DNA from 4 places in the Sphingomonas sp. NFX23 genome. Region 1 is predicted to be linked to each of the others. Evidence: predicted binding sites of a transcription regulator. Region 1 holds the regulator's gene; each other region holds the start of a gene.

Region 1 (2,197 bases):
CGCCGCCTGTCAGGGCGCCGATATTGTCGTCAGCGAACGCGGTCTGCCGAGACGGTGTGTACCGCGGTGGTTGAAACTGGATCGTCGTGTACTCCGGCGTACGGGGGGCGTCGCGCTGACCTTGGGGAGCGGGACAGTCGTGACCATCCTGAACGCAGGTGATCGTCACCCTTGGCGCGATCCGCCTCTCCTCGAACGCACCGCGCATTCGTTCAGGCCGCGCTATGACCGGTTTCACGGTACTGCGCCGGCGTTTCGTGCCAGCCGAGGCCGTCAAAAGTAGAAATGTTCACGTGAAGGCGCACAGTTGCGAAGGTGATGCGATTCGGGAGACCTTCACACCTTCATGAACGATGAGCCGACGTCGGTTTTTCCGTGGTCTGCGAAGACAAATAGACGCCAATCTAAGCACCACATCTTCGCGCCTTTGCGCCTTCGCGTGAACAAAATCATCCGTCATCACCTGCGATCGCAGTGCGAAGAATTTGTTCACGCGGAGACGCGGAGCCGCGGAGAATTTTGATACGATGGATGAATCGGGCTGGCTATTGTTCAGTCTCACTACCGAAGGCATTGGAACAGCTTCATCCCTCCCCGAACGCAACACCTCCGCGTCTCCGCGCGAACCAATTCTTCGGCTGCGCGGGGGGCAGATGGCGATATGTTCGCGCAAAGGCGCGGAGGCACAGATATTTAGGGTTCGAGTCGAGGTCGCGCTTATGCATCGAAGCGGGACAGAGTCTTCCGGACGCTTGGCGGTCTTTGCTTGGGCATATCGAAGAACTGTCTCGGACAACTCCGAGTACATCGCTTAATTTGCCGATCAGACCGGTCGCTGTCGCTAGCGGGAGAGAGCGACTTGGCTCACCAGCTTGAGCGGGCACTTTTCCTAAGCAGCTAAAACAGAGACCGGCCTGCGCGATGATAACGCAGGTCGGTCTCCGCGACTCAGTCGTAGCGGCGGAGGATGCCGGAGAGTTTGCCTTGGACGCGGACCTGGGCGGGGGCGTAGCGTTGGGGGTCGTAGGCTCGGTTTGCCGGGTCTAAGCGGACCATGGCGCCTTCGCGGCGGAAGTATTTGAGGGTGGCTTCGCTGTCTTCGATCAGCGCAACGACGATCTCGCCGTCTCTCGCCGTTTCGGTGCGGCGGATCAGGGCGTAGTCGCCGTCGAGGATGCCCGCTTCGACCATCGAGTCGCCCGAGACTTCGAGAGCGTAGTGTTCGCCGGTGCCGAGCAGCGCGGCGGGGACGGCTAGCATGGTGCTGCCTTCGAACGCCTCGATCGGGACGCCGGCAGCGATGCGGCCGTGGAGGGGAATCTCGATGACGTCGTTGGCCGGTTGCGGGGTCGCGGCGGCGGGAGCTGCCTTGACGTTCGATGCCTTTGACGGCGCCTTTTTCTCCGCACGTTCGGGCATGCGCAACACTTCGAGCGCGCGCGCGCGGTTCGGCAGGCGGCGGATGAAGTTGCGCTCCTCGAGCGCGCTGATCAGACGATGGACGCCCGACTTCGATTTGAGGTCGAGCGCGTCCTTCATCTCCTCGAACGACGGCGAGACGCCGGTTTCGTTGAGGCGATCGTTGATGAAGCAGACGAGTTCGTGCTGCTTGCGCGTGAGCATGGCGGTTCTCCGTCCGGAACAGACTGGGAACTTCTATGGAACATAACTAACGCCGTCAAGCGTCCGTATCACGCGATTACGAGGATTTCGGCCGATTCGCCGGTCCTCGCGACGGGAGCGTTGCCGGGGCGGACGATGAGGCAGGTCGAGCGGGCGAGTGTCAGCAGCATCGAACTGTCCTGTATCGTCGAGGCATAGGCTTTCCCGTCGCGCAGTTCGGCGCGGAGATAGTCGGTGCGGGCGTTGTTGGCGGGCAGGTCTTCGCCGAGCAGCGCGTGGGTCGACTGGGGGAGCGGGTCTCTAGCGCCGGCCATGTGCGCGACGACGGGTTTGACGAACAACGTCGCGGTGACGAACGCGGAGACCGGATTGCCGGGGAGGCCGAGTACCATCATCTCGCCGATCCGGCCGGCCATCATCGGCTTGCCGGGGCGCAGGGCGATCCGCCAGAAGTCGATGGTGCCGCCGGCGGCTTCGATTGCCGGGCGGACGAGGTCGTGGTCGCCGACCGACGCGCCGCCGGTAGTGACTAGCAGGTCTGCCTCGACGCTGGCGAAGGCTTCGCGGAGGATCT
Region 2 (2,197 bases), on a different contig from region 1:
TTCGTTGCCACCCTTTCCAAGAGCAACACCCGAAACGAACAGAAATGAACTGCCCAGCCAACGAAAAGCCTCTTTGGCCCAATCGCCTCCATGACCAAACATAAGGACGCCTACAATCGTCCCGAAAAGTAAGAGAGCTAAAACCAAAGCAGCAGCATGTGTACGATCGCTGGTCCCATACTTAAATATTCCCAGGTTGATATGCAAAACCCGGTTCTGGGCTTCGCCGCCAGTAAAGTCGTTCATCCCTTTCCTCGTATCCGAATCGGGGGTCATCGACGTATTACGTGGTGGCGGTATCGCCATATTAATTCACCAACTTTGTCTGAAAGACCTGACGTATTAAATCGTTAGGTATTACAGGCTTTGTGTCGGTGCCGATCGTATCCTTGATTATAGTCCATGGCTCGCCAGGTGCATGCGTCGAGTTAGATAGCTGAACGCCATTATATACCTTAAGCGTATCCCATACAGAACGGATAAAGTCCTTCAACTCGGGCCTTACACCAGTTGGGGCGCTTACGGATGGCCCGCCCGGCCCCCATGAAAACTCGGTGATTGGCGAACTTACACGCGAGCGCCCGTAGTCCTTTGTCTGAACATAAACGTCTCGCACAACCGGGCCCCATGGCCACGCTTCGAAATCGTTTTCGAAAAGCGGGCCTCTATCATAGGCTAGATTCCACGCATGAGCGTAGAAGAGAAGCTTCTGGAGCTTCATCTGATCTACGACAGGAAACTGCGGTTCTTGTGCCGCAAGGCTCAAAAATTCATTCGCCACCGACGCAACAGTCGAAGTAGGCGGCAGCGGGGGAAAGCTCGCCATAACACGCCCTCGAATCAAGAGGGAACGGCATCACGCCGTTCCCAACATGTTCTCATATAGCAGGATATTAGTTCTTGACAAGGCTCTGCACTCAGTGAGCCGGTTATGCTCCCTGCCAGTACCCGGCCCGCTTACGCTATACCGGCGATACGGTCGCGGAGCGTACGATCGTCACGGCCTACGATCTGATTGAAGCGCCGCGATCATACCTAGACATTCAAGCCGCTCTTTCCTCTGGTAGCCACGCGACAGGATCCGCAACCCATCGGTTCAGATCGCTCTCGTACCATGCAACGGCGTTGACGCTGAGTTGCCTCTTCATCGGAAACTCGCCGCGCTCCATCTTCCGATAGATCGTCGCCGTCGACAGCCCGGTGCGACGGCGAACCTCTGGCAGGCGTACGAAGCTGTCGTGGCTGCGATCGGTCATGCTCCTGTTTCCTTATCACCGGCGGCTTTTACGCCATCTATCCATTCGGCTATTTCCATTTCGCTCCAACGAGACGAAGCGCCACCCGGCTTGTAAGGAGCCGGAAATTGGCCATTGCGGATCATTTTGTAGATTTTCGATCGGCTGAAACCGACGACCCTCGAAACATCCCGAAGCCGTAAAAGGCGGTCAATCGCAGCTGCGGTATGGACCGGGCGATCCTTGCTTCGGTCAGTCATTCCGCGTTGTCCTTCTTCGAGGAATTGTGATGGACGGCGGCGGCCAGTGCCGCCTGCGCGTCGTCCTTCGATTGATGACCGCCATCCACGGTGCCGTTGCGCCACCCATGCCAGTACGAGCGCGATCGATTGCCGCCCGGTTCGAGTTCGCCAGCGCGACCGTCGCGATAGCCTTCAAGCATCTCGTCACTGTCCAGGGTGTCGAGTTCAGCTATCGTCGTAACGGGGGCGCCGTGAACGGAATGCGCGGCGGCGCCGGGAAGGGTGGCGTTCACGTACGGTCTCCAAGTTCGAGCTGATCGATCTGTGCGGTTGTGGTTTCGTCTTCGAGCATGTCGCCCAAGGTGCGGCTGCCATCGGCGAACAGCTTCTGATCGAGCGACCGAGGGCCGTAAGCGGACTGCCACTGCGCTATCCCCTTGGCGACGAAGCTGCGCACCGCCGCCTTGATCTGCTCAACCTCGATGCGGCCTTCTATGACAGCGAGGAAGATTTCGCCGACCACGTCGTCGCGGAGCATGGCGTCGATCCGCTGCGGTACCGCTGCCTCGATCATACCCATGATGTCCTGGCGCTGGAGCGCCTTCCCACGAGAGATGCGGGCTCGAACGGCAAAGGTCCTGCGCTGGCGATCTTCCTCAGGCAGTTCGAGACGGGCCGCCCAGACTCGGTCCGTGCCGATCTTCACAGCGGCGGCGATCT
Region 3 (2,197 bases), on a different contig from region 1:
CTCGACCAGCACCGGCCGCGTACCCTCCAGCGCCGGAAACACCGTCGCCCCCGTCATCGCGTCATCACGGTGCGTCAGGAACAGCGACGACGGATTGCCGACCTCCGCCAACCCCTCGGTCTGCATCGAGAACACGCCGATCTCGTCGGTGCCGCCGAAGCGGTTCTTGATCGCGCGGAGGATGCGGTATTGGTGGCTGCGCTCGCCCTCGAACGACAGCACCGTGTCGACCATATGCTCGAGCACGCGGGGGCCGGCGATCGAGCCGTCCTTGGTGACGTGGCCGACCAGAACAACGGCCGTACCGCGCTCCTTGGCAAACCGGATCAGTTCCTGTGCCGAGGCGCGCACCTGGCTGACCGTGCCGGGCGCACCCTCGATCAAGTCGGAGTGCATCGTCTGGATCGAATCGATCACCAGCATCGCGGGCGGCTTGGTCTGCAACGTCGTCAGGATGTCGCGTGTCGAGGTCGCCGCCGCCAACTGAACCGGCGCGTTGCCCAAGCCCAGCCGCCGCGCGCGCAAGCGCACCTGGTCCGCCGCTTCCTCGCCTGAGACATACGCGACCGACTGCCCCGCCAGCGCCATCTTCGCCGCCGCCTGCAACAACAGAGTCGACTTGCCGATACCCGGATCACCGCCGATCAGCGTTGCCGACCCCTCGACGAACCCGCCCCCCAGCGCACGATCGAGTTCAGCGATACCGGTCGCCATCCGGTCCGGCAGCTTGATCTCCGCATCGAGCCCGACAAGCTGGATCGCGCGGCCGCCGGTCTGGAGATTATGCTTGGAATGGAACGGCGTGGCGGCGGTGTTCGCCTCCTCGACCATCGTATTCCACTCGCTGCAGTCGGCGCATTGCCCCGCCCAGCGGTGCGATACCGATCCGCAGGCCTGACATACGTAACGCTTCTGGGGTTTCGCCATACCGCCGATGTACGAGAACGATACGGGAACATCAATGGCTGGCGGCCGGCCTATGTTGCGGATTTAGTGGCGCTTGGCGGCGCACGGCGTTATCCGCGCGACGATGCACGCCACCGACCTGCGCATCGCCCTGTTCAGCGGCAACTATAATTACGTACGCGATGGCGCAAACCAGGCGCTGAATCTGCTCGTCGGCCATCTGCTGTCGAAGGGAGTGACGGTGCGTGTCTATTCGCCGACGAACGCCAGGCCGGCCTTCCCGCCGACCGGCGATCTGGTCGCGGTGCCCTCGCTGCCGCTGCCGGCCGGGCGTGGCGAATACAAGATGGCGCGCGGGCTGCCCGCTGCGATCCGCCGCGACCTCGATGCGTTCGCACCGAACATCGTCCATGTGTCGGCGCCCGATTTCCTGGGGCATCGCGCGATCAGCTATGGCCGCCGCAACGGCATCGCGACGGTCGCCTCGCTGCACACGCGGTTCGAGACGTATTTCCGCTATTACAGGATGGCGTTCTTCGAGCCGATCATGGTGAATATCCTGACACGCTTCTACAACCGGGTCGACGAAGTGCTGGTGCCGGGGCGCGGCATGGCGGAGATCGTCCGCGACTGGGGCGTGACGACGCCGACCGCAATCTGGTCGCGCGGGGTGAACCACGATCGCTTCACGCCGACGCGCCGCGATCTCGAATGGCGGCGCGCGCGCGGAATTGCCGACGGCGAGGTTGCGGTCGGGTTTCTTGGGCGACTGGTGAAGGAAAAGGGGCTCGACGTCTTCGCCGACGTGATCCGCGAGCTGGAGCAGCGCGGCGTGCCCCACAAGGTGCTGGTAATCGGCAAGGGGCCGGCGCGCGAATGGTTTGCGAGCCGGGTGCCGGGTGCTGTGTTCGCAGGGTTCCAGTCGGGCGACGATCTTGGCCGCGCGGTCGCATCGATGGACGTGTTCTTCAATCCGAGCGTGACCGAGACGTTCGGCAACGTGACGCTCGAGGCCATGGCGGCGGGCGTTCCCGTCGTGGCCGCCCGCGCGTCGGGCGCGGTCGGGCTGGTCGATGACGGCGTCACGGGGTTTCTGGTGCCGCCGACGGATATTGCCGGGTACGCGGATGCGATCGGGCGGATCGTATCGGAACCGGGCCTGCGCGAGACCATGGGCTGGGCCGGGCACGACAAGGCCGCCGGGTATCTTTGGGATACGATCAACCAGACGGTGCTGGACACGTATCTCGAGGTGATGGCGCGGCGGGGTAAGTGATGCCCTGACCTGCCC
Region 4 (2,197 bases), on a different contig from region 1:
CCGCCGCCCCGCGGCACCGAACAGGCACCCGGGTCGTCGTCAATCGGCAGTTGCAAGGCGGGCCGCTCAGGCGGCCGCGTAGCGGGCCGTTCCAACCGTCTCAGCCGCTCGATGGCCAAGTTCGGCAGGAACAGCGAGACGACCCGTCTCATCGCTGCCCTCCAGTATAAGGGAAAAACCCTCCCCGCCGCGTTGCCGCGCCAGTTCGACCATCCATCTCGCGCGTCCTACACCCGCGACCTCCAGCCGCGCCGAAGGCGCGGAGCCAATTCGCCAGCGTGTCCACGCGGCGGATGGTTCCGAGAAAGGATCCTGGTCACGGGCGCGTCGACGACGCAACAACAGCACCGGCATGTCGGCCTCCGCCGCGACCAGCTGCAAGCGACGGGTTGCAACCATCGACACCTTGCTCGCTTCCGCGATGATCGCCGATGGCGTCCCGTCGCGAACTGCGTCCTCGATTACGGCGAGCAATGCCGCGTCATCATAGGGTTGAGCATAGATTACATCGGACGAGGAGAGACCTGCCTGAGCCAAAGCCGGTGCGTAGAGGTCGGTGCGGCACGTGGCCCACAAAACAGGGCCGCTGGCATTGGCGGCCTCGCGCGCCGCAATACCGGCAAGGAACAACGTGGTTGCGGCGTCATCCGCCAGTGATCCGCTATGCGCCGTCGCCTCGTGAAGCGCGCCGGCACGCAAGCCTCCAGCCCCAAGTCTGCTGTCGATCGTAGCCAAGCCGAACGGCAGCACGCGGTAGTCGGTGACCGGCGTGGCGATCGTCCGCAGGTGGGCAAGGCTGGTTGCAAGGGACTCGGGGGCGGGGGACATCATGGTCTAAGACTCTACTCGTTCTCTTTATGTTCCGTTACCAAGTCCTACATTGCAAGCGCTTTGATCGTCCCGATCCGGGCTGATGACCTGCTCTTCCCCTCAGCGCACGGAGGGAACGAAAAAAATACGAAGCGGCAACAAATGGCGAATTATTCGCTTTCGTTTGCCCGGTGGGTGACTCATAGAATCGTCATGCCGATACGTCCCGAGAACCGCTGGCTCTACCCGATCGATTGGCGGCAGCTGTCGCAGACGGTCCGGTTCGATCGAGCCGGGGCCAAGTGCGAGGGATGCGGCCGGCCACATCTGCGCCGTGTGGTCCATCTCGGCGACGGACGCTGGTGGGATGCCGATGTCCGGTGCTGGCGGTCAGACCGGGGCAAGCGCATTTCGATGAAAGCCGGGTTCGTGTTGGCGTCGGTCCGGGTGACCTATGTCGTCCTCGCCTGCGCGCACCTCGATCATGATCCGGGCAACAGCGCGTCTTCAAACCTAAAGGCGTTATGTCAGCGCTGCCACATGATCCACGATGCGGCCGAGCATCGCTGGCAGCGCTGGTGGAATGTCTTCCGGCTCCGCGCGATCCGCGATCTCTACGAGGATCCTCGCGTCACGCGCGAGCGCATCGCTGGCCGTTAGAGATCGATGTTTCGAGCGCGCATCGCCTCGGCCGCCAGGCCGGCGATCGGCCCCCGCCCTACGGTCGCCTCGTAGACTTCGGCGACGTCATGATCCGCGAGCTTGCCCAGCATGAGGCGGACCACCGCAACGATCGGCTCGTCCAGTACGGTCTTTGTCTCGTCGTTCGCCATGGCTAAGGTCCCGCCGGTGTTTCCAATGGAGTACGAATAGCATGAACGTAAGTGAACTGGCCAAGGGCGTCGCTGAGGCGACCGGTTCGAACGAAGCTGATGCGAAGAAGGCGATCACGGCCGTATTCGATCAGATCGCGGCCGCAGCCGTGAAGGGCGAGGAAGTCTCGATCCCAGGGTTTGGCAAGTTTACCGTCAAGGACCGCCCGGAGCGCGAAGGTCGTAACCCCGGCACCGGCGAAGCGATCACGATTGCGGCGTCCAAGAAGGTTGCGTTCACGGCCGCCAAGGGTCTGAAAGACAAGCTGTAAGACGCGTGCGCCGACGGGATCATCTCGTCGGCGCCAACCCGAGGGACAGGCTTCGTGTGCAACCGGTATCGTATGACAGCAAAAGAGGTCGACCTCGCGGTCACCTTCGGTATCCGGCCTCCTTATGAAAAGGACGAGGAATACCCCGTCGGTGACATCTTCCCGACCGGCAAAAAGACCCCGTTCTACGGCAAGGTAATCGTGCAGGATGGCACCGAGCGAAAGCTCGAGCGGATGGAATGG

Evidence for each region. The regulator LexA, encoded in region 1, represses DNA repair genes until DNA is damaged. The targets are predictions, from matches to a motif close to GTTCCNCNCTTGTTCT.
Region 2: J4O76_RS17420 (Panacea domain-containing protein) is a predicted target of LexA. The motif match lies at 864-879, and genes of this name have one in related genera.
Region 3: radA (DNA repair protein RadA) is a predicted target of LexA. The motif match lies at 942-957, and genes of this name have one in related genera.
Region 4: J4O76_RS21445 (ImuA family protein) is a predicted target of LexA. The motif match lies at 849-864, and genes of this name have one in related genera.

What each region holds. Positions count from the first base shown of each region.
Region 1 covers NZ_JAGEKH010000004.1:111,439-113,635, forward strand. The annotation lists gene J4O76_RS11525 (ComEC/Rec2 family competence protein) at 1-283, shown strand, start outside; gene lexA (transcriptional repressor LexA) at 949-1,623, opposite strand; gene glp (gephyrin-like molybdotransferase Glp) at 1,692-2,197, opposite strand, start outside.
Region 2 covers NZ_JAGEKH010000006.1:221,517-223,713, forward strand. The annotation lists gene J4O76_RS17415 (hypothetical protein) at 1-246, opposite strand, end outside; gene J4O76_RS17420 (Panacea domain-containing protein) at 308-826, opposite strand; gene J4O76_RS17425 (helix-turn-helix transcriptional regulator) at 1,044-1,256, opposite strand; gene J4O76_RS17430 (helix-turn-helix transcriptional regulator) at 1,253-1,495, opposite strand; gene J4O76_RS17435 (hypothetical protein) at 1,492-1,770, opposite strand; gene J4O76_RS17440 (hypothetical protein) at 1,767-2,197, opposite strand, start outside.
Region 3 covers NZ_JAGEKH010000002.1:400,795-402,991, forward strand. The annotation lists gene radA (DNA repair protein RadA) at 1-927, opposite strand, end outside; gene J4O76_RS05845 (glycosyltransferase family 4 protein) at 1,031-2,182, shown strand.
Region 4 covers NZ_JAGEKH010000009.1:86,639-88,835, forward strand. The annotation lists gene J4O76_RS21440 (DNA polymerase Y family protein) at 1-152, opposite strand, end outside; gene J4O76_RS21445 (ImuA family protein) at 67-828, opposite strand; gene J4O76_RS21450 (hypothetical protein) at 1,024-1,470, shown strand; gene J4O76_RS21455 (hypothetical protein) at 1,467-1,643, opposite strand; gene J4O76_RS21460 (HU family DNA-binding protein) at 1,685-1,954, shown strand; gene J4O76_RS21465 (SOS response-associated peptidase) at 2,009-2,197, shown strand, end outside.